4 regions of the Embleya sp. NPDC059237 genome follow, and region 1 is predicted to be linked to each of the others. Evidence: riboswitches for the same ligand, from Rfam matches in the RefSeq annotation. Region 1 holds a riboswitch; each other region holds the start of a gene.
What was found. Region 1 has a riboswitch for cyclic di-AMP ahead of ACFXKZ_RS26575 (NlpC/P60 family protein). Riboswitches for the same ligand answer to the same signal wherever they lie in the genome.
Positions count from the first base shown of each region.

Region 1 (4,955 bases):
CGCATCGGCGAGCGGCTTCGTCGGCTGTGGGGCGACTCGGCTAGGCCGCCGCCCGTCGCCCGCGCAGTCCGAACACGGTCACCGCCGCGCCCAGCGCCACCCCGACCAGCGGCACGATGAGCGCCGTCCGGAAGCCGTCCAGCTCGGAGCCGCCCGCACCGGCCAGTACCGCGGTGACCGTCGACAGGCCCAGCGCCGCGCCGAACTGGAAGGCGGTGTACAGGAGTCCGCCGGCCAGGCCCTGTTCGTCCTCGTCGATACCGTCGGTCGCGGCGATGGTGAGCGGGCCGTACGCCAGCGCGAAGGCCAGACCGAGCAGCAGCATCGTCGGGAACATCGCCACGTAGGAGGTGTCGCCGTCGATCGACAGGAACAGCGCGTACGCCGCGGCGGCGGCCACCATCCCGCCGAGGATCACCCGCAGGTTCCCGAAGCGCTCCACCAGCCTCGGTGTCAGCGTCGGCGCGAGTACCGCGTCCGCCCCGACCGCGAGCAGCGCGAAACTGGTCTCCAGGGTCGACCAGCCGCGGATCTCCTGGAGGTAGAAGACCGCGATGAACTGGAAGCCGAAGAACGAGCCCGCGAACAACATCGCGCCCAGGTTCGCCCGGACCAGCGCGCCCGAGCGCAGGATGCCGAGGCGTACCAGCGGATTCGCCGCGCGTCGTTCGACGGCCACGAAGGCGAGCAGAAGGGCGAGCCCGCCCGCGAAGACCACGATCGTCCAGCCCGGGCCGTCGGCGGGGTGTTCGAGCCGGACCACGCCGTAGACCAGCAGCAACATCGAACCGGTCACGCTGATCGCCCCGACGAGGTCGAAGCCCCCGCCGGCCTCGGGCCGCTCGTCCCGGGGGATCAGCGCCGACGCCGCCGTCAGGATCACCGCGGCGAGCGCGACCGGTACGAAGAACACCAGCCGCCAGTCGATCGCCGTCAGCAGTCCGCCGATCACCAGGCCGAGCGAGAAGCCGCCCGCGGCGGTGCCCGCGTAGAAGAGCAGTGCCCGGTTGCGCTGCGGCCCCTCCGGGAAGCCGGTGGTGATGATGGACAGCCCGGCAGGGGTCATGAAGGCAGCCGAGGCGCCGGTCACGAAGCGGGCCACGATCAGCATCCAGCCCTCGGTGGCGAATCCGCCCAGGCCGGAGAAGACCAGGAAGACGCTCAGCCACAAGAGGAACATCCGCCGCCGGCCGAGCAGATCGGCGGTGCGGCCACCGAGGAGCATGAAGCCGGCGTAGGCGAGCACGTACGCGCTCATCACCCAGCTCACGCCACCGGTGGACATGCCAAGGTCCTCGCGGATGGTGGGCAGCGCGACGTTGAGCATCGCGATGTCGATGCCCTCGAGGAAGATCGCGCCGCAGAGGACGAGCAGCATGCCCCAGGCGCGGGGGCTCATGCGGCCGGCGGGGGTGTCGCCGGCGGCGGATTCGGGGGCGGATTCGGTGGCGCTGCCGGGTGCGGACGTGGATGTGGACATGCGACAGCCCCTCGGGACGCGGGTGGGTGGGATTGCGGTGGGATCGGGGCACCGGGGGTCGGTTCTTCGGACGAACCCGGTTCCCTCTTGTAACCGACCCCATCCTTCGGCAGCATCGACTTCCATGGAAGAAGGCACTTCGAAGGAACCGACCCCCTGCCCGAGTAACCAGGAGGACTACGACGCCCTTCAGTGGGACGTGCGCGAGGGGTGCGAGGTCCGGCAGATCCTCGACCGGGTCGCCGACAAGTGGTCGCTTCTGGTGATCGCGATCCTGGAGAGCCGTACGTTGCGCTTCACCGAGTTGCGGCGGGAGATCGACGGGATCAGCCAGCGCATGCTCACCGTGACGCTGCGCCAGCTCGAACGCGACGGCCTGGTGCGCCGCACGGTGTATCCGGTCGTGCCGCCTCGGGTGGACTACGCGCTCACCCCGATGGGGACCACGCTGCACACCACGATCCGCTCGCTGGTCACCTGGACCGAGGAACATCAGGAACGCATCGCCGAGGCGCGGGCGGAGTACGACGCGCGAGTGGGAGCGGAAGGCGATCTGGCGGTGGCGGCGGCGGGGCGGTCGGTGTCGGGGTAGTGGGCGCGGCGCCGGACCGGGGGTCGATTTTCGAATCCGGGTTCGGGGTCTGCCCACACCTGTTCGATGTCGCTCGATGTCGCGTATTCGCCTCGGATCGGCCGGGCCTCGCGAATGCCCGGTTCGAAAAGGACAGGCAAGCCGGGCGAAACAGCGGAGCCTGGCGCGTGGTAGCCCCGTAGGCGGCCCATTTCGCGGGTGCGGCGACGTTTGCGGAGGTCGGACGGCAGATCCTTGCCATCAATCGTTGCCAAATCGGCCCAAGATCGACTTTCGGGATTCCGAGTGCTTTTCCTGTGATACGACGACGGGTGAAACGGAACTCTTGGTAAAGTTTTGGCAATGCAGAGACCCGGAGTGAGGGTCGTGACACGCCTGTGACTATCGTTCTGCGATAGGCGAGCGGCTCCACGTCGGCCACCCGGTCGACACGTTCGCCTCCGCCGAATTCGGTGACGGGTTTCGGTGACGGTGGGCAACCGCGGTCGCCGCGACACGAAGCCGGAACCGGGGACCCTTCACAGTCCCTGGGGTGAATCGGTGCTCCGGCACCGTAGGGCGCCTTCTTCCGCCCGAACCCGTCAGCTAACCCGGTAGGCGGCCGAGGAAGGAGACCGCCGCCAGTGGCGTCCCAGCGTCGATCCGGGCAGCACCGCAAGCCCAAGCCCCGCACCGCCGTGCGTACCGCCGCGACCGTGGTCACGGCCGCCGCGACGATGACCGGTGTGATGACCTTCGCCGGCACCGCGAGCGCGGACCCCGCGCAGTCGTTCCAGCAGACCAAGGACCGCGTCAACCAGCTGCACAGCGAGGCGATCAAGGCCACCGAAGCCGCCAACGGCGTCGACGAGCAGATCACCAAGCAGCAGGGCACCGCGAACCAGACCCAGGCCCGGATCACCGAGGAACAGGCCGCGCTCAACACGCTGCGCGACCAGATCGGTGTCCTGGCGGCCAATCAGTACCGCAGCGGTGGTCTGCCGCCCTCGCTCTCGCTCGCGCTCAGCGGCGACCCCGAGGGATACCTGCAGAAGTCGCAGATGTTGTCCCAGCTCGACGGCCAGCAGGCCGCGAAGCTGAAGCAGATCGCGGCGCAGGCCCGAGTTCTCCAGCAGGACCGCACCGAGGCCTCCTCGCAGCTCGCGGAACTGGAGAAGCTGCGCACCGAGCTGAACCGGCACAAGGGCGAGATCCAGAACAAGCTCACCGAGGCACAGCGCCTGCTGAACACGCTCACCGCGCAGCAGCAGAAGGAAGTCCTCGACTCGAACGAGCACAAGAACGACGCGGGTTCGCGCACCGAGACCGACCGCAGCTCGCGCGACAAGACGGACCCGCCGCCGACGACGGGCAAGGACGTCCCCGTGTCCGGCCGGGCGGCGGCCGCGATCGCGTTCGCGCGGGCCCAGATCGGCAAGCCGTACGCGCCGCGAGGCGTGGGCCCCGACTCGTACGACTGCTCGGGCCTGACCCAGGCCTCGTGGCGAGCCGCCAACGTCTCGCTCAGCCGCACCACGTGGACCCAGGTCAACGACGGCCCGCGGATCTCCAAGGACGCGCTCAAGCCGGGCGACCTGGTGTTCTACTTCTCGGACAACTCGCACGTGGGCATGTACATCGGCAACGGCAAGATCATCCACGCCCCCCGCCCCGGCAAGAACGTGACCGAGGCCCCCTTGGACTCGATGCCGTTCTACGCGGCCGTCCGACCGGGCTAGACCCACCCGACCGCGCTACACCGACGATCGGTCCGGGAGGGGGCGAGCACCCCTCCCGGACCGATCGTCGTTGTCGGCGCTGCCGGTGCCTCGGGGCACGCGGTATCTCGGGTTGCCTTGCCTTGCCTTGCCGTGCCGTGCGGAAGGTTCCGGGAACCGGGGTAGGCGTGTGGGCCATGGATCGTATATCGGTGGGCACGTGCTCGTGGACCGACTCCGCCTTGGTCTCCAGTGGTTGGTATCCGGCCGAATGCCGGGACGCGGAACACCGACTTCGGCACTACGCCCGGCAGTTCCCGGTGGTCGAGGTGGACGCGACCTACTACGCGTTGCCCAGCACCCGCAACAGCCTGCTGTGGGTGGAACGTACGCCTGCCGGATTCACCTTCGACGTCAAGGCGTTCTCGCTGCTCACCGGGCATCCCACCAGGCCGGGTTCGTTGCTGGCGGAGTTGCGGTCGCTGCTGCCGCCACGGGTGCGCCCGGGCGCTGTCGACGATCGTCTGTCGGACGAGGTCTGGCAACGGTTCAGCGGGGCGCTGCTGCCGTTGCGCGAGGCAGGACGTCTCGGCACATTGCTCTTTCAGTTCCCGCCGTCCTTGGCGCCCGGTCCGGCTGCCACACGTTTCCTCCACGACTGCGTCGAGCGGGCGCAAGGGTGGCCGCTCGCCGTCGAGTTCCGGCATCCGCTCTGGTGGCAGGACGAACATCGCGCCGCGACGACGGCTCTCCTCGAACGCCTCGAAGTCGCCGCGGTGGCGGTCGACACGGTGCAGTCGCTGCCCACGTCCATCCCCCCGGTTGCCGTGGCCACCACGCCCGAACTGGCGGTGGTTCGCTTCCACGGCCGCAACCGGGCCTGGGGGAGTGGGTCGAAGGAAGAACGGTTCCGCCACACATATACGAGCGCGGAACTGGCCGAGTGGGTGCCCCGAGTGCGCATGCTGGCCCAAACCGTCGACCGGATACACGTGTTGTTCAACAATTGTTGTGCCGACGCAGCCGCCCGGGCAGCCGAAACAATGCGCGCCCTACTCGACGCGTAGGGACCCGGATCGTGTCGTCGAACGGCGGCGAGTCCGCCGGCCGATCGACGGGACCGACGGGACCGACGGGACCGACCGGACCGACCGGACCGACCGGACCGACCACGGACGGTAACGGT
Region 1 is NZ_JBHZAE010000008.1:388,648-393,602, reverse strand. It holds gene ACFXKZ_RS26585 (MFS transporter) at 41-1,399, opposite strand; gene ACFXKZ_RS26580 (winged helix-turn-helix transcriptional regulator) at 1,605-2,072, shown strand; cyclic di-AMP (ydaO/yuaA leader) riboswitch at 2,549-2,687, shown strand; gene ACFXKZ_RS26575 (NlpC/P60 family protein) at 2,696-3,790, shown strand; gene ACFXKZ_RS26570 (DUF72 domain-containing protein) at 3,967-4,836, shown strand.

Region 2 (4,955 bases), on a different contig from region 1:
CGGCAACCTCCACCCCACCTGCGTGGTGGCCGACCCGAACGACACCGAATCGATCGAGCGCGCGCACGCCGCCTTCGACGACATCTTCCGCACCGCGATCGAACTCGGCGGCACGATCACCGGCGAACACGGGGTAGGCGCCGCCAAGTTGCCGCACCTGCGCGCCCAACTCGGCGACGAACAGCTGCAATTGCTCAGCCGGATCAAGACCGCCTTCGATCCCGCCCGCATCCTCAATCCCGGAAAGCTCGGCTCATGACCGGTGTGTTCGACCCCGAGGAACTCTCCCGCTGCATCTCCTGCGGCTTCTGCCTGCCCGCGTGTCCGACCTACGCCGCCACCGGCGACGAGGCTTCGTCGCCGCGCGGCCGGATCAACCTGATGCGCGCGCTGGAGACCGGCCGCCTGGACGCCGACGACCCGAGCCTGCTGGAACAGTCCTCCGCGTGTCTGGGCTGCCGCGCCTGCGAACCGGTCTGCCCGGCGGGCGTCCCGTACGGCTCCTTGTTGGAACAGTGGCGCGAGCACCAGTGGCGGGGCAAACACCGACCGCCACTGGCCCGGCTGTTGACGATCGTGGTGAGCCTGCCGCCGGTGGTCCGCGCGATGGGCTGGGGCCGCTTCGTCCTGCCGGCCGGGCGCAGCAGCCCCGACAGGGCAACCCGTCCGGCCACACCCCGGAGCCCGAAACCACCCACTCGGCCCGCACAGCCCGCACAACCCACGCCACCCGCCGGCACCGGTGCCTCCCTCATGCTCGGCTGCTTCGAACGCGCCATGTTCCCGAAGGTCTCCCGCGCGGCCCGCACCCTCCTGCCCGGCCTGAAGGTGCCCGACGACCAGGGCTGCTGCGGAGCGCTGCACGCGCACAACGGCGAATCGACCAAGGGCCGTGCCCTCGCCCGCCGCCTCGGCGAACGACTCCCCGGCCGGATCGTCACCACCTCCGGCGGATGCGCCGCGCACCTGGCCGACGTCATCGGCCGCGACCGGGTCGCCGAATTGTCCGAGGTGGTCGACGTCTCGGCCCTCCCCGAACGCCGGGTGGCCGGCCGCCGGGTCAGGGTCACCCTCCAGGACTCCTGCCACCTGCGCAACGGCCTCGGCGTCTGGCGCGAACCGCGCGAAGTCCTTTCCGCAGTGGCCGACTTCGTGGAAACCCCGGGCGCCGGCGACTGCTGCGGCGCGGCCGGCACCTACTCCCTCCTGCGCCCGATCGAATCCCGCCGCATCCTTGACCGCAAGCTGGACGCGATCGAGGCCAGTGGCGCCGACGTCGTGGTCGCGGTCAACCCGGGCTGCCTGCGCCAACTCCGCACCGGCCTGCGGCGCCGCAAGTCGCGCGTACGCGCGGTACACCTCGCCGAATTCCTCACCACACCCCACGGCGGCGCCCGGACGCCCTGACCACGACGGACCCGACACCGGCGTCTCGGGCCGGGTTCGGCGTATGCGGCTCCACACGGGGGGAGCCGCATACGCCGAACCCGACCCGGTGTGCGAATGCAGCGGATCGTGCTCGTTCACACCGTCATCGCCTACTTCTACAACGCGCTGGTCGTCGCCGTCGCGTTCCAGGTGCTCCAGGGGCTCGTCAGCCCGTGAGGCGCGGTTCTCGGACCGACGCGTCGCTCCCCGCCTTCGCCGCGGCCTCGACGAGGCCCTGCACGCGGTCCGCGCCGGCTCGCATTCCCAGTCGTCGGAACATCGCCGGGGACCGCGTGAGATGGCCGCGTCCCTCGTGTTCACTTCCTGCCCGGACCGGCACGGTCCCGGGCCCCACCGACGCCGCGGCTTCGTCATCCGGCCGGCCCGGTTCGTGGTCGTACCCCTGACCGCACCCGCGCCTGCGGATCGGGCCGCCGGTGCGGGACAGCCGCTGCCCGAATCGGTCGTCGGCCGACGCTCAGTGGGTGAGGAGCCCGGCGGGCGCCGCCCGACACGAACATCCGCAGTTCGTATACGAGCAAATCACCCAATTCATGGCGGATCGGACAGAGAGTCGCCGCCACGCCACCCGGTTCGAACGGCGCCACCCGGCCGGCGCCGACACCGCCACACGCGCACCTTCACCCTCGCCGCATCCCACAAATGGGCAGGTCGGGCGCCGTTTCGACCCGTTTTCCACCATCCCGAGACCGTCGTTTCCGACAAATCCCGTGGCGCACGTCACATCCCGCGCACCGATTGTCAGGAACTCGCACGCACCGTGAACCGAATTTTCACGATTCTCACTCCCCGCAATTCCGACCTCACTCCCCGCTGAAGGTCCCGGACACAATGCGTGGACGCTTCGGGACTTTCGGTCCCGTAATTCCACCCTTCCGACCCGAATCTTCGGTTTCGGCGAAACGTGATGTTTGGATCCGAGTCGGGTGTATGCGTAGCTTGGTGCTTCGCCGCACCGGTCCGGTGTTCGGCGGAATGTGTCTCCCGGTTCGCCGAATCCTGCCGCCGGAGAGGCCACGGTACGAAACCCGAAAGGCAGGAGCGGGGGAACCAAGTGGAATGCCGTCCCGGGCGTCCGCATGTCGCGGACATCCGATAACGACGGCTTGGGGTGAAGCCGTGCCCGCCTCCTCGATACCCGAGGAGTCGACGCCGGCCGGGCGAGACTCTCCAGCCCGAATCCGACAGCTCACTTCGTAGGCGTGGGAGAAGGAAAATCTTCGTGCAGTCGTTCATCACCCCTGCCCGCAAGCCCAAGAACGCGCGCCTCGCGCTCACCCTCGGCATGGCCGGCGCCATCGTCGCCGCCCCGCTGATCACCGGCTTCGCCACCTCCGCCACCGCCGCCCCGGTCTCCGTCTGGGACAAGGTCGCCATGGGCGAGAGCTCGGGCAACTGGCACATCAACACCGGCAACGGTTTCTACGGTGGCCTGCAGTTCACGCAGAGCACCTGGAACGAGTTCGGCGGTCAGCAGTACGCCCCGCGTGCGGACCTGGCCACCAAGGACCAGCAGATCGCCATCGCGGAGAAGGTCCTCGCCGTACAGGGCCCCGGCGCGTGGCCGAACACCTCGGGCCCCGCGGGCCTGACCCGTGGCGGCGCCGCTCCGGCCGTCTCCCCCAACGCCAAGTCGGGCTCGACCAAGGCCACCGTCAAGGTCGCCCCCAAGGTCGCCGAGAAGCCGGTCGAGTCCGCGCCGGCCCCGAAGGCCCCGAAGATCGAGGTCGTCCCGGCCGCCGAAACCAAGGCCACGACCACCACCTACTCCGTGGTCAAGGGCGACACCCTGTCCAAGATCGCCGCGGCCAAGGACGTCGAGGGCGGCTGGCACAAGCTGTACGCCGACAACAAGTCCGTCATCGGCGGCAACCCGAACCTGATCCTGGTCGGCCAGAAGCTCTCGCTCTCCGGCAAGGCCGCGGCCGCCACGAAGACCGAGGTCGCGCCGAAGGCCGAGGCCAAGGTCGAGACCAAGACCGAGGCCCAGCCCTCCGTGTCGGTCAAGGTCGCCCCGAAGCCCGTGACCAAGGAGAAGGCCCCCGTCGTGGCCAAGGACTCCTCGGCCAAGGCCGGCAGCACCGCCGTCAACTCCTCGGGCTACGTCGCCCCGGTGAACGGTGCCCTGGGCACCGCGTTCGGCACCGGTGGCTCCATGTGGTCCAGCGGCAGCCACACCGGCCAGGACTTCGTGGTCGGCACCGGCACCTCCGTCAAGGCCATCACCTCGGGCACCGTGGTCAGCGCCGGCAACGGTGGCGCCTACGGCAACGAGGTCGTCATCAAGCACGCGGACGGCAAGTACTCGCAGTACGCCCACCTGTCCAGCATCGGCGTCCGCGCCGGCCAGACGGTGAGCACCGGCCAGCAGATCGGCCTCTCGGGCGCGACCGGCAACGTGACCGGTCCGCACCTGCACTTCGAGATCCGCACCACCCCGAACTACGGCAGCGGCATCAACCCCGTCACCTACCTGCGCGCGCACGGCGTCAACCTCTGATCCGAGCACAACCGGGAAGTTCCAGGGCCGGGCCCGTCGACCACGCGTCGACGGGCCCGGCCCTGTTCCATGCCCACCGCGCGGGCGGGTCCGGCCGAGTGCGCACTGTCCGCCGGAGCGGGCACCGCCCGCCCGAGCGAGCACCATCCGCCACGCCCACCGCGCACCCGGCAGCGCTTCCCCCGCGTCAGCCCCGCGCGAGATAGCGCTTCGGCAGCGGCAGCCCTCGCGCCGCCATCAGCTCCCGCAACCGGTCGGGGTAATCGGTGATCAGCCCGTCCACGCCGTCGTCCATCAACTTCGCCATGGTCGCCGGGTCGTCGATGGTCCACGGCACCACCTTGATGCCCAGTCGGTGTGCCTCCTCGACCATCGCCCGGGTCACGTAGGGACGGTAGTTCGGGTCGCCCACCTTGCCGTCCTGCGGAAAGCCGTGCACCGGCGAGAACGACGTCGCGCCGAACGACTTGATCGCCCGCAGCGGGTCGCCGCCGAAGTCGTCGATGTCCAGGCCGCCCAGCCAGGGCGAGGCGCCGGGCTTGCCGACCTGGAGGAAGTCGTAGTTGGTCAACGCAACCAGCGGCAGCCGGGGTTCGACCTGACGCATCCTCATCAGCGAGCCCCAGTCGAAGCTTTGGATGGTGACCTGGCGCAACAGCCCGGCCCGGCGCACCTCGCGGGCCACCGTCTGCACGAACTGCTCGCGCGGCGCCGTCTCGTTCGGCGCGCCCGCCTCGACCTTGGTCTCCACGTTGAGCTTCACGCCGCGTGCGTGCCGCCGGTTGACCAGGTCGAACACCTCGGTGAGCAGCGGCATTCGGGCGCCGGGCGAGGTGGTCTGGCCGGGGAAGCCCGGGAACTGCCGCGACCCGCAGTCGAGGGTACGAACCTGGTCGAGGGTAAGCGTGTTGACATACTTCCCGACGTAGGGGAACTCCGGGTCACCGGCCCGCACGGGTCCGGTGTCGGCACACTTGCGGCCGTCGATCTTGCGGTCGTGGGTGAC
Region 2 is NZ_JBHZAE010000009.1:142,899-147,853, reverse strand. It holds gene ACFXKZ_RS27335 (FAD-binding oxidoreductase) at 1-259, shown strand, start outside; gene ACFXKZ_RS27330 ((Fe-S)-binding protein) at 256-1,407, shown strand; cyclic di-AMP (ydaO/yuaA leader) riboswitch at 2,430-2,667, shown strand; gene ACFXKZ_RS27325 (transglycosylase family protein) at 2,735-3,949, shown strand; gene ACFXKZ_RS27320 (glycerophosphodiester phosphodiesterase family protein) at 4,137-4,955, opposite strand, start outside.
Region 2: another riboswitch for cyclic di-AMP. It lies ahead of ACFXKZ_RS27325 (transglycosylase family protein); the one in region 1 lies ahead of ACFXKZ_RS26575 (NlpC/P60 family protein).

Region 3 (4,955 bases), on a different contig from region 1:
GGTTCGGGGCATGCTTCCGCCGGAGCTGAACGGTCGCTACATCCGCAACGGGCACAACCCGCGACCCGGTGACGTGCCGTCGCACTGGTTCCGGGGCAGCGGCATGCTGCACGGCATCCGGCTGCGGGCCGGCCGGGCCGAGTGGTACCGCAACCGGTGGGTGCGCACCCCCGCGTGGAACGGCGCGCCGTATGTGCGCGCGGACGGCAGCGTCGACCTGACCGCGAGCATCGCCGGCACGCACATCGTCGAACACGCCGGTCGGCTGCTCGCGCTCCAGGAGGCCAACCTCCCGTTCGAGGTGACCCGCGAGTTGGACACGGTCGGCCCGTACGACTTCGCCGGCGGGCTGACCACCGCGATGACCGCGCATCCCAAAACCGATCCGGGCACCGGCGAACTGCACTTCTTCGGCTACTCGCCGACCCCGCCGTATCTGACGTACCACGTCGCGTCGCCCCGAGGGCGGATCATCCGCAGCGAGGTGATCTGCGGCGCGGGACCCTCGCTGATGCACGACTTCGGGCTGACGCGACGCCATGTGGTCTGGCTCGACCTGCCGGTGGTGTTCAACCCGGCCGAGTCCTCCGGTGTGCCCTACCGCTGGAGCGAGTCCTACGCGCCCCGGATCGGCGTGATGCCGCGCACCGGCCCGGCCGTGCCGACCTGGTTCGAGGTGTCTCCGGGGATGGTGCTGCATGTGGCCAACGCGTACGAGGACGCGCGCGGTCGGATCGTGCTGGAGGCACCGAGGTTCGATCGGGCCGCGTGGGAGACGAGTTGGCGGTGGTGGGTGGGTGCGCCCGGCTACCCCGAATCACCCGTGGTCGGCGCGATCTCGCACCGATGGATCCTGGACCCGGCCTCGGGCGTCGCGGGCGAGCAGGCACTGGACTCGCTGGTCGTCGAGTTCCCCACGATCGACGCCCGCGCGGTGGGCCGGCCGCACCGATTCGGCTACGCGTCGGCCTTTCCCGGGGCGGGGCTGCGCGAGTACGCGATCGTCAAGTACGACCGGGTGAGCGGGGAGCGGTGGATCGCCGGGCAGGGGCGCGACCGTATGCCCGGCGAGGCGGTGTTCGTGCCGGCCGAGGGCGGCACCGCCGAGGACGACGGCTACCTGCTCACCGTGATCAGTGATCTGGCCCGGAATGCCTCGGAGTTGCTGGTACTGGACGCGCGCAGGATCACCGCGCAGCCGATCGCGGCCGTCGAATTGCCGCGCCGGGTGCCGGCCGGGATCCACGGTTCGTGGATCCCCGACCCCGACGGATCGGTTGCCGACGGCTGAACCCGATCACGGTGATCTCCGTGCTCTACAGTCCGAGCAGCGTGCTCGGGTGGGCCGGGCACCGGGTGGGGTGGGAGTGCGATTCGGGTGGGTGCGACCAGGCTGCTTGCGGTTCTGCTGTTCGTCGGCACGACGGCGTTGGGCATCGTGCTGTACTTCGTCGAGGACACGTCACTGGCGGATCTGCTCTCGCTCGGGGCGGGGGCGGTGTGTCTGTTCTGGCTGATCCTGGTGCTCACCGCGCCGTGGAACCTGTACTTCCGGGCCCAGCGGGTGATCACGGAGATCGCGATCAGCCGGGAGCGGGGCCTGGCCGTACCGGAGGGGCGTGACGTCGAGGCCCGGCGGATCGCCCGCCGACTGCTCTACGGCGCGATCGGCGCACACGTGCTCTCCGCCGCCGTGATCGCGCTGATCACCTGGATCTCCGGTGGCGTGGTGGGCTACTGGTTCGCCGGGTTCTACCTGCTCAGCACCCTGTTTCGACCCGGTCAGGCGTATGCGGAGCACCTGTCCCAGCGGCTGCGCACCATGCTGCGCGAGGTGACCCACCCCCGCGACGACGTGCTCGCGGTCAGCCAGGACGTCACGGCGCTCAAGGCCAAGGTCGAGGCCCTGGAGACCCGCACCAAGGAGTTGCTGGAGAGCATCGAGCAGCTCAAGGAGACGACGGTCTTCGGGGCGGCCGACACCACCAAGCGCTTCCAGGAGGCGGACCGCAAGGTGGACGCCCTCGGCCGCCGCTTCGAGGACACCATCAGCCAGTTGACGGACAACCAGGAAGTCATCTCCGGCATCAAGGCGTTCCTGCGGCTTTTGCGCACCGAGCAGAGCTGACCGGGCCGTTCGGCCTACTCGCGTCCGGTGCTCACCGCCAACGCCATCTCGCGCATGTCCGGATCGGGATGGGCGCGTGCAACGGCCCGGCCGGGCCTGGTCGAACGCGCGTGGGCCCCGCCGAATGTCTCGGCGGGGCCCACGTGGTGAGGGTATGGATCAGACGGCGAGCTTGGTGCCCACGGCGATCACGTTCGGGTTGTCGCCGAGGACGCCGGCGTTGGCCGTGTGCAGGGCCTTGTAGCCGCCCTTGACACCGAACTTGGCCGCGATCGCGGACAGCGTGTCACCGGACTTGACGGTGTAGGTGCCGGAGCCCGACGCCCGCTCGGTCGCGGCCGACTTCGGCGCGTCCTGCTTGGCAACATCCTGCTTGGGCTGCACGTTGAGCTTCGGCGCATTGCCGGTCGCGGGCTTGGCCTCGGACGTCGGCGCGGCCTTCGGCTCGACCGCGGACTTGGTCTTGCCGGTGGTCGAGGACTCGGCCGTGGCGTTGGCGTCGCCGCCCTTGCCCAGACCGGCCTTCACGGAGCAGACCGGCCAGGCGCCGGGGCCCTGGCTCGCCAGGACCCGCTCGGCGACGGCGATCTGCTGCGCCTTGGAGGCCTGCGCCGCGCTGGCCGCGTACTGGCTGCCGCCGAACGCGTTCCAGGTGCTCGGGGTGAACTGCAGACCGCCGGAGAAGCCGTTGCCCGTGTTGATGCTCCAGTTTCCGGTGCTCTCGCACTGGGCGACCGCGTCCCAGGTGGACGAAGTCGCGGCGTTCGCGCTGCCCGCCATGCCCACGAGGGGAAGGACGAGACCCGCACCGGCGGCGACGGCGATGCCGGCGCGACGGCCACGAGAGAGCGAACGAACCGGAGCGGTGATGGCACGGAAGGTCATTGATTACCTCGTCGGGCGCCTACGAAGTTAGCTGTCGGGTTCGGACGATTGGCCCGGCCTCGCCTGTCACAGGCATGGCTTCACCCCAGGCATCGGCAGTGCCGATGTCGGCTCACTTGGTTCCCCCGCTCCTGCCGCCAGTCGATATCGACTGCTTCCCTCGGACGGCGGCAGGATTCGGCGTACCGCCCGGGGAGTCCGCTTGTGCGAACAACCACGAAGCTACGCACCGGTTCGCCGGGTTGGCAAACATTTCGGATGGTTTGTGACGTCCCCCATAGGGAGGAATAACACCTATTTGCCCGATTTGTCGCCGTCTTTGCAGGTCACGGCTCCGGCGTACACGGTGCGCGGCCGCGTGGTCACGCGTGCTTCAGCGACGGGCTATTCCGTCGCGGGCAGCTCTACCGGAACCACTACCCGCTCCTCGTCCCAGAGGAACGTCGCGCCGCCGGTCGCGAAATTGGGCACATCGGCCACCGTGGCCCGCCCCTCGGGCGAATCCAGCACCGCCTCGAGTTCCGCGCGCGAGGGCGCGTACAGCGCGACCACCAGGTAATAGGGCGGCTTCGCACCGGACGGATCCGGTTCGCACTTGCCGATGGTCCAGCCGGTCAGTCCCGGCATGGTGCGGGCCAGCGGGACGTGCTTGTCCCAGTAATAGGAGTCGAACGCCGCCGGGTCTTCAGGGTGGCCGTAGAGCACGGTCAACTTGTACATGCCGGGTCCTCACGCTCGTGGTTGTCGGACGGACGGACGTGCGCGTGCGCCACGCATCTGCTGCCGGGCGCGTTGGTTACGGATGTGCCGGAGTGTCGCCCGCCGTGGCGGTGCCCCCACTCGGGGTGATGCTCTTGAACGCCCGCGCCTGCTCGGTGATGGCCACCTCGGTCGGCAGGCGCTCCATGCTGGAGGCGCCGAAGAAGCCGACCACGCCGGTGGTGTGGGCCAAGACGTACGCCGCGTCCTCGGGTTCGGCGATCGGCCCGCCGTGGCACAGCACCAGCACGTCGGGGTTGACCTCCGCCGCCGCGTCGCGCATCTCCTGCACCCGCTCCACCGCCTGGTCGAGGGTGACCGCGGTGGTCGCGCCGATGCTGCCCTTGGTGGTCAGCCCCAGGTGCGGGACCAGCACGTCGGCGCCGGCCGCCGCCATCGCGCGGGCCTGCTCGGGATCGAAGACGTACGGCGCCGTGAGCAGGCCGCGCTCCGCCGCCAGCCGGATCATCTCCACCTCCAGGTCGTAGCCCATCCCGGTCTCCTCCAGGTTCTGCCGGAAGACACCGTCGAACAGGCCGACCGTCGGGAAGTTCTGCACTCCCGCGAAGCCCATGGCCGCGAGTCGGTCCAGGAAGTGCGGCATGATCCGGAACGGATCGGTGCCGCACACCCCCGCGAGGACCGGGGTACTGCGCACCACCGGCAGCACCTCGCCCGCCATCTCCACCACGATCGCGTTGGCGTCGCCGTACGGCAGCAGTCCCGCCAACGAACCCCGGCCGGCCATGCGATAGCGGCCCGAGTTGTAGATGATGATCAGGTCCACACCCCCGGCCTCGGCGCACTTGGCGGACAATCCGGTGCCCGCGCCTGCGCCGATCACGACGCCGCCCTGCTCGACCGTCGTGCGCAGTCGGCCCCGCGCCTCGCGTCCGTTCATCTCAGTCCACGTGTCCCTTCGTGATCAATTCGTGCAATCGATCCGCCGCCGCCTTGGCGAACGCCGGATCGTTGATGTCCGTCGCGACCTCGCGCACCTCGACGGCGGTCCCGTCGAGGCCGGCGCGCAGCGCGTCGAACAACGCCGTATCGGCGTCGGAATCGTAGAAGGGTCCGCCCTCGACGTCGATCGCGGAGACTCCGCGCAGCGGCAGGTACAGCGCGGTGGGCCCGGTCGCGTCGATCAGTTTGGCCGCGATCCGCCGTCCCAGTTCGGCGTTTT
Region 3 is NZ_JBHZAE010000002.1:672,942-677,896, forward strand. It holds gene ACFXKZ_RS09720 (carotenoid oxygenase family protein) at 1-1,291, shown strand, start outside; gene ACFXKZ_RS09725 (hypothetical protein) at 1,379-2,128, shown strand; gene ACFXKZ_RS09730 (transglycosylase family protein) at 2,288-3,013, opposite strand; cyclic di-AMP (ydaO/yuaA leader) riboswitch at 3,014-3,201, opposite strand; gene ACFXKZ_RS09735 (EthD family reductase) at 3,398-3,733, opposite strand; gene ACFXKZ_RS09740 (phosphoenolpyruvate hydrolase family protein) at 3,810-4,673, opposite strand; gene ACFXKZ_RS09745 (Tm-1-like ATP-binding domain-containing protein) at 4,675-4,955, opposite strand, start outside.
Region 3: another riboswitch for cyclic di-AMP. It lies ahead of ACFXKZ_RS09730 (transglycosylase family protein); the one in region 1 lies ahead of ACFXKZ_RS26575 (NlpC/P60 family protein).

Region 4 (4,955 bases), on a different contig from region 1:
GACCATCAGGACCACACCGCCGCCGCGCGGTTCACCTGGGAGGCGCTGCGCCGCTACAACACCGACCGGCCCGCCGGGGCCGCCGCGGCGATCGCGTATCGCGGCTACTACAACGAGCGTTGGCCGCACAACCTGGAACCGGCCGCCCGCGAGCGCAAGGACGCGATCACCCGGGTCTACGGCTGGACCGACCGCGAGCACCACTGCCCGGGCCGGGCGGACTGCGGCGACCTCAAGGTGCGCGACACCGCGTCCCGCAGCAACTGGCCGCAGAGCACCACCTACCGCTTCCCCGACCCGGGCCCCAGACCCGTGCTCGGCGCGGACGGCCGATCGAGCGCCTGGTCGGTGCTCGGCGGCCGGATCACCCGCTGGGCCGAGGACGGCACGGGCGTCTGGTCCGCCGCGCGCGACCTCGGCGCCCCCGGCGACGGCGAACTCGCCCCGGCCCCGGCGGTGGTGCGCACGGCGGACGGGCGGATCCGGGTGTTCGCGCTGCGGATCGGCGGCGCGGACCGGGCCGATCGGGACCGGCTCGCGATCGTCACCGCGATCGAGTCGGCGCCCGGCGGCGACCTGGGCCCTTGGCAGGACCTGGGTGGCCCGGACGGCGGCGCGACGGGCCTGGGCCCACCGGTGGTGCAAGCCGACGGCGCGGGCGGGCTGCACCTGTTCGCGCGCGATCGGGCCAAGGGCATCGGCACGCGGTACCTGCCCGCCGGGAGCACGGTGTGGTCGCCGTGGCGCGACCTCGGCGGCGCCGAGATCGTCGAGGGCCCGACCGCGGTCACCCGCCCCGACGGCCGGGTCACCGTGTTCGGCACGGCCCGCGAGGGCATCCGCGCCTGGGACGTGGTCGGCGACCGGCCCGGCTCGCCGCGCACGATCGCGGCGGATCACCCGGTCGGGCCGCCCGCCGCGTCGGTGGGCGCCGACGGCCGGGTCACGGTCGGCTACCGGCGGGCCGGGACGGCGGAGATCGCGGGCACGACCGAGGCCGGTCCCGACACGTGGGTGCCCACGGCCACGCGCACGGCCGGGGCCGGCTACGAGCCGCTGTGGCAACTGCCCCGCCCCGACGGCACGCTGCTCACCTCGACCCGGGACGCCGAGGGCCGCCCGGTGGTGCTCGGCGCGACCCCCACGCCGCTCGTGCTCGACGACCGCCCGACCCCGAACGGCCCGACCACCACCCTCGACGGCGCGGGCCGACCGCTCGCCCTGTGGCTCGACCCGACCGCCACCCTTCACACGGCCCGCCTGCCCTGAACCCCCGGCACCCCAACCCCCGGCACCCCAACCCCCGGCACCCCAACCCCCGGCACCCGAACCTCGGCGCCTGAACCTCCGGCACTCGAACCCCCGCGCCTGAACCCCCGGCACCCGAACCTCGGCGCCGGAGTCGTCCTACGCCCCGGGACTGCCATCCACCCGCCCCGCGCGTCCCCCTGCCCCCGCCGCCGCCCGCCCCGCGCCCGCGCGGCCCGCACACGCGAACGGCGGGCGCCCCCCGAAGGGGACGCCCGCCGTTCGGCGCGGGAGTGCGGTGGATCAGACGTTCACGCCGTGGCTGCGCAGCCACGTCATCGGGTTGACCGCGGAGCCGTAGTTCGGCGTGGTGCGGACCTCGAAGTGCAGGTGCGGGCCGGTGACGTTGCCGGTCGCGCCGGAGAGCGCGATCTTCTGGCCGGTCTGCACCTTCATCCCGGCCTTGACCGAGATCGAGGACAGGTGCGCGTACTGGGTGTACTTGCCGTCCGCGTGGCGGATCACGACCTCGTTGCCGTACGCGCCGCCCCAGCCGGCCGAGACGACCGTGCCGGAGGTGACCGCGCGCACCGTGGTGCCGGTCGAGACGGCGAAGTCCTGGCCGGTGTGGTGGCCGCTGGACCAGCGCGACCCGCCCGAGCCGAAGCTCGCGGTCAAGGTGGCGCCGGAGACCGGGGCGACATACGAACCGGAGGCCTGCTCGGAGCCCTTGGCCGGGGAGTCGGCCTTGGTGCTCTCGGTCTTGACCGTGGTCTTCGGCGCGGCGGCCGGCTTGACCTCGGTCTTGGCCTCGGCCTTGGGCGTCTCCGCCTTCGGCGCCTCGGCCTTGGGCTCGTCCTTGGTTTCGGTCTTGGTCTCGGCGGCCGGCGCGGCCTTGCCGTCGACCTTCAGCTGCTGGCCCGGGAAGATCAGGTCCGGGTTCTCGCCGACCACGCTCTTGTTGGCCTCGTACAGCTTCGGCCAACCGCCGGGCACGTTCCGGGCGTTCGCGATCTGCGACAGCGTGTCGCCGGCGACCACGACGTAGGAGTCGCCGGCCGCGTCCGTCTTGGCGGTCGTCTCGGCCTTGGGCGCCTCGGTCTTGGGAGTCTCGTCCTTGGGCGCCTCGGTCTTCGGCGCCTCGCTCTTGACCTCGATCTTCGGCTTGGCAGTCTCGGTCTTCGGCGCCGGCTTGGCGCTCTCCGTCTTCGGGGCCGTCTTCGGCGCGGTCTTGCCACCCGCCGAGCCCGTGTCGAGGTCCGGAGCGGCACCGCCGCGGGTCAGGCCCGCCTTGACGGAGCAGACCGGCCAGGCGCCGGGGCCCTGGCTCTTGAGCACCTTCTCGGCGATCGCGATCTGCTGGCTCTTGGTCGCCTGGTCGGCGCGGGCGGCGTACTGCGAGCCGCCGAACTCGTTCCAGGTGCTCTGGGTGAACTGGAGGCCGCCGTAGAAGCCATTACCGGTGTTGATCTTCCAGTTGCCCGTGCTCTCGCACTGGGCGACCTTGTCCCAGGTGCTCACGGACGCGGCCTGAGCCGTGCCCGCCCCGATGATCGGCATGGCGACGCCGACACCGGCGACGCCGGCCGCGGCGATCAGACGCGTGGTCCTGCTGGTGCTGCGACGGCGATGACGCCCGGTTCCGGACAGCATGGCTGGATCCTCTCCCACGCCTACGAGGTGAGCTGTCGGATTCGGGCCGGAGATCGATAGCCCGGCCACGTCCCGAAGAACGTGGCTTCACCCCAAGCCGTTCACGGCCGCCGACCGTCTCGATCGGTGCCGTGTGCGGCGGTTCACCTGTGGTTCCCCCGCTCCTGTCGTGTGGTGCTCGTCAGCCTCCCGAACGGCCGGCGACAGGATTCGGCGTACCGGCGATCGGGGTCCGTGTGGGATACGGACGGATCGAACGCTAAGCAGGCCCCGCCGAAGATCACAAGTCTGTGTCGGATAGAAGCCGATTATCCGTTTTGCGGTTGAGCGCAATGTAGATGATCCCTTACGGAAAGGACCGTAGTTGGCGTTCCGTGGTGGATTCGGCCGGATCGGGTGACAGAGAACCTTGATCGAGCCTCATATGGATCACCCGAAAATGATCACCGAAGTCCCGTTCGTCACAGGCGCATCGCGCGTCTCGGGCCCGGAATCGCGCCATTACCCATCGGCGCACCCGTCTGCACTCGGAGCCGGAGTGATTCGGCCCACAGGACAAAAGCCCCAAGTCCGATTCATCCCGGCGCACTTCACCCCACGCACTCCCCGCGACGCCGACTCGCCGGCCGGCGTCGCATCGAGGCGTTCGGAGCACACGAAAGCACTCGGGGTGATTCGGGAGCACAGGACGCGCGGCACACGTTCGGCCGGCCCGGCGTTCACCACGTGGCGCGTCCCGCGCCCGTCACCCGCGCCGCGCCCGCCACCCGGTCCACGCGCTCTCCACCATGTCGGAGACGTCCAGGCGAGCCTTCCAGCCCAGTTCGGCCGCGATCCGCTCGGCGCTCGCGACCACCCGGGCCGGGTCGCCGGCGCGCCGGGGCAGCGTCTGGGGCGCGAACTCGCGCAAACCGGTGACCTCGCGGATGAGTTCGACCATCTCGCGGACCGAGGTGCCCCGACCGCGGCCGACGTTGAGCACCAGGCGGGTGTCCGGGTCGGCGGCGAGCCGGCGGGCGGCGGCCACGTGCGCCTCGGCCAGGTCCACCACGTGGATGAAGTCGCGCACACAGGTGCCGTCGGGGGTGTCGTAGTCGTCCCCGTAGATCACCGGTGCGCGGCCGGCCGTCAACTTCTCCAGCACCATCGGCACGAGGTTGGACACACCCGCGTCCGCGAGCTCCGGCGCGCCGGCGCCCGCGACGTTGAAGTAGCGCAGGCAGGCGTAGGAGATCCCGTGCGCCCGCGCGGTGGCCGCGATCAGCCACTCGCCGACCAGCTTGCTCTCGCCGTACGGGTTGATCGGCAGACACGGGGTGTCCTCGTCGACCAGGTCCACGTCGGGCATGCCGTACACGGCGGCGCTGGAGGAGAACACGATCCGGGGCACCTCGGCCGCGACCATCGCCGCGAGCAGCGTGCGCAGACCCTCCACGTTCTCCTCGTAGTAGTAGAGGGGACGCGCGACCGACTCGGGCACCCGCTTCTTGCCCGCGATGTGCACCACGCCGTCGAAGATGTGCGCGCCGAACAGCTCGTCGAGCAGCGCCCGGTCCAGCACGGAGCCGATCACCACCGGGATCGTGTCCGGCACCAGCTCGCGGACCCCGGAGGAGAGGTCGTCGACCACGACGACCTCGTCCCCGGCCGCGACGAGCCCGCGTACGACATGCGTTCCGATGTATCCGGCACCGCCGGTGACAAGCCACTTCATGTCGAGACCCTAACCGGATGGACCGCTTCGGGGGCGTTTCGCCCGTGCCTCACCGCCGCCGGGACGGGCCGAGGGCCCCCGACGGGACATGTCGTGTCCCGCCGAGGGCCCTCGGTGTGTCGCGGTGTTGCCGTGGTGTCGTGCGGTCAGCGCTTGGTGTGCCGCTCGACGTCCGAACCGGCCTGCGGACCGGTGCCGCTCGCCGGGCCGTTCACGGCCGGGCTGCCGGGCTTGTCCGCCGGCGCGGCGCGCAGCGCCTTGCCCGCGGGCGGCTCGACGCCGTTGTACATCGGTACGTAGGTGTACTGACCGGGGAGCCCGATCTGGTTGCCGGCCTGGT
Region 4 is NZ_JBHZAE010000018.1:30,429-35,383, forward strand. It holds gene ACFXKZ_RS39850 (PIG-L family deacetylase) at 1-1,269, shown strand, start outside; gene ACFXKZ_RS39855 (transglycosylase family protein) at 1,552-2,901, opposite strand; cyclic di-AMP (ydaO/yuaA leader) riboswitch at 2,906-3,127, opposite strand; gene galE (UDP-glucose 4-epimerase GalE) at 3,647-4,615, opposite strand; gene ACFXKZ_RS39865 (cell wall-binding repeat-containing protein) at 4,762-4,955, opposite strand, start outside.
Region 4: another riboswitch for cyclic di-AMP. It lies ahead of ACFXKZ_RS39855 (transglycosylase family protein); the one in region 1 lies ahead of ACFXKZ_RS26575 (NlpC/P60 family protein).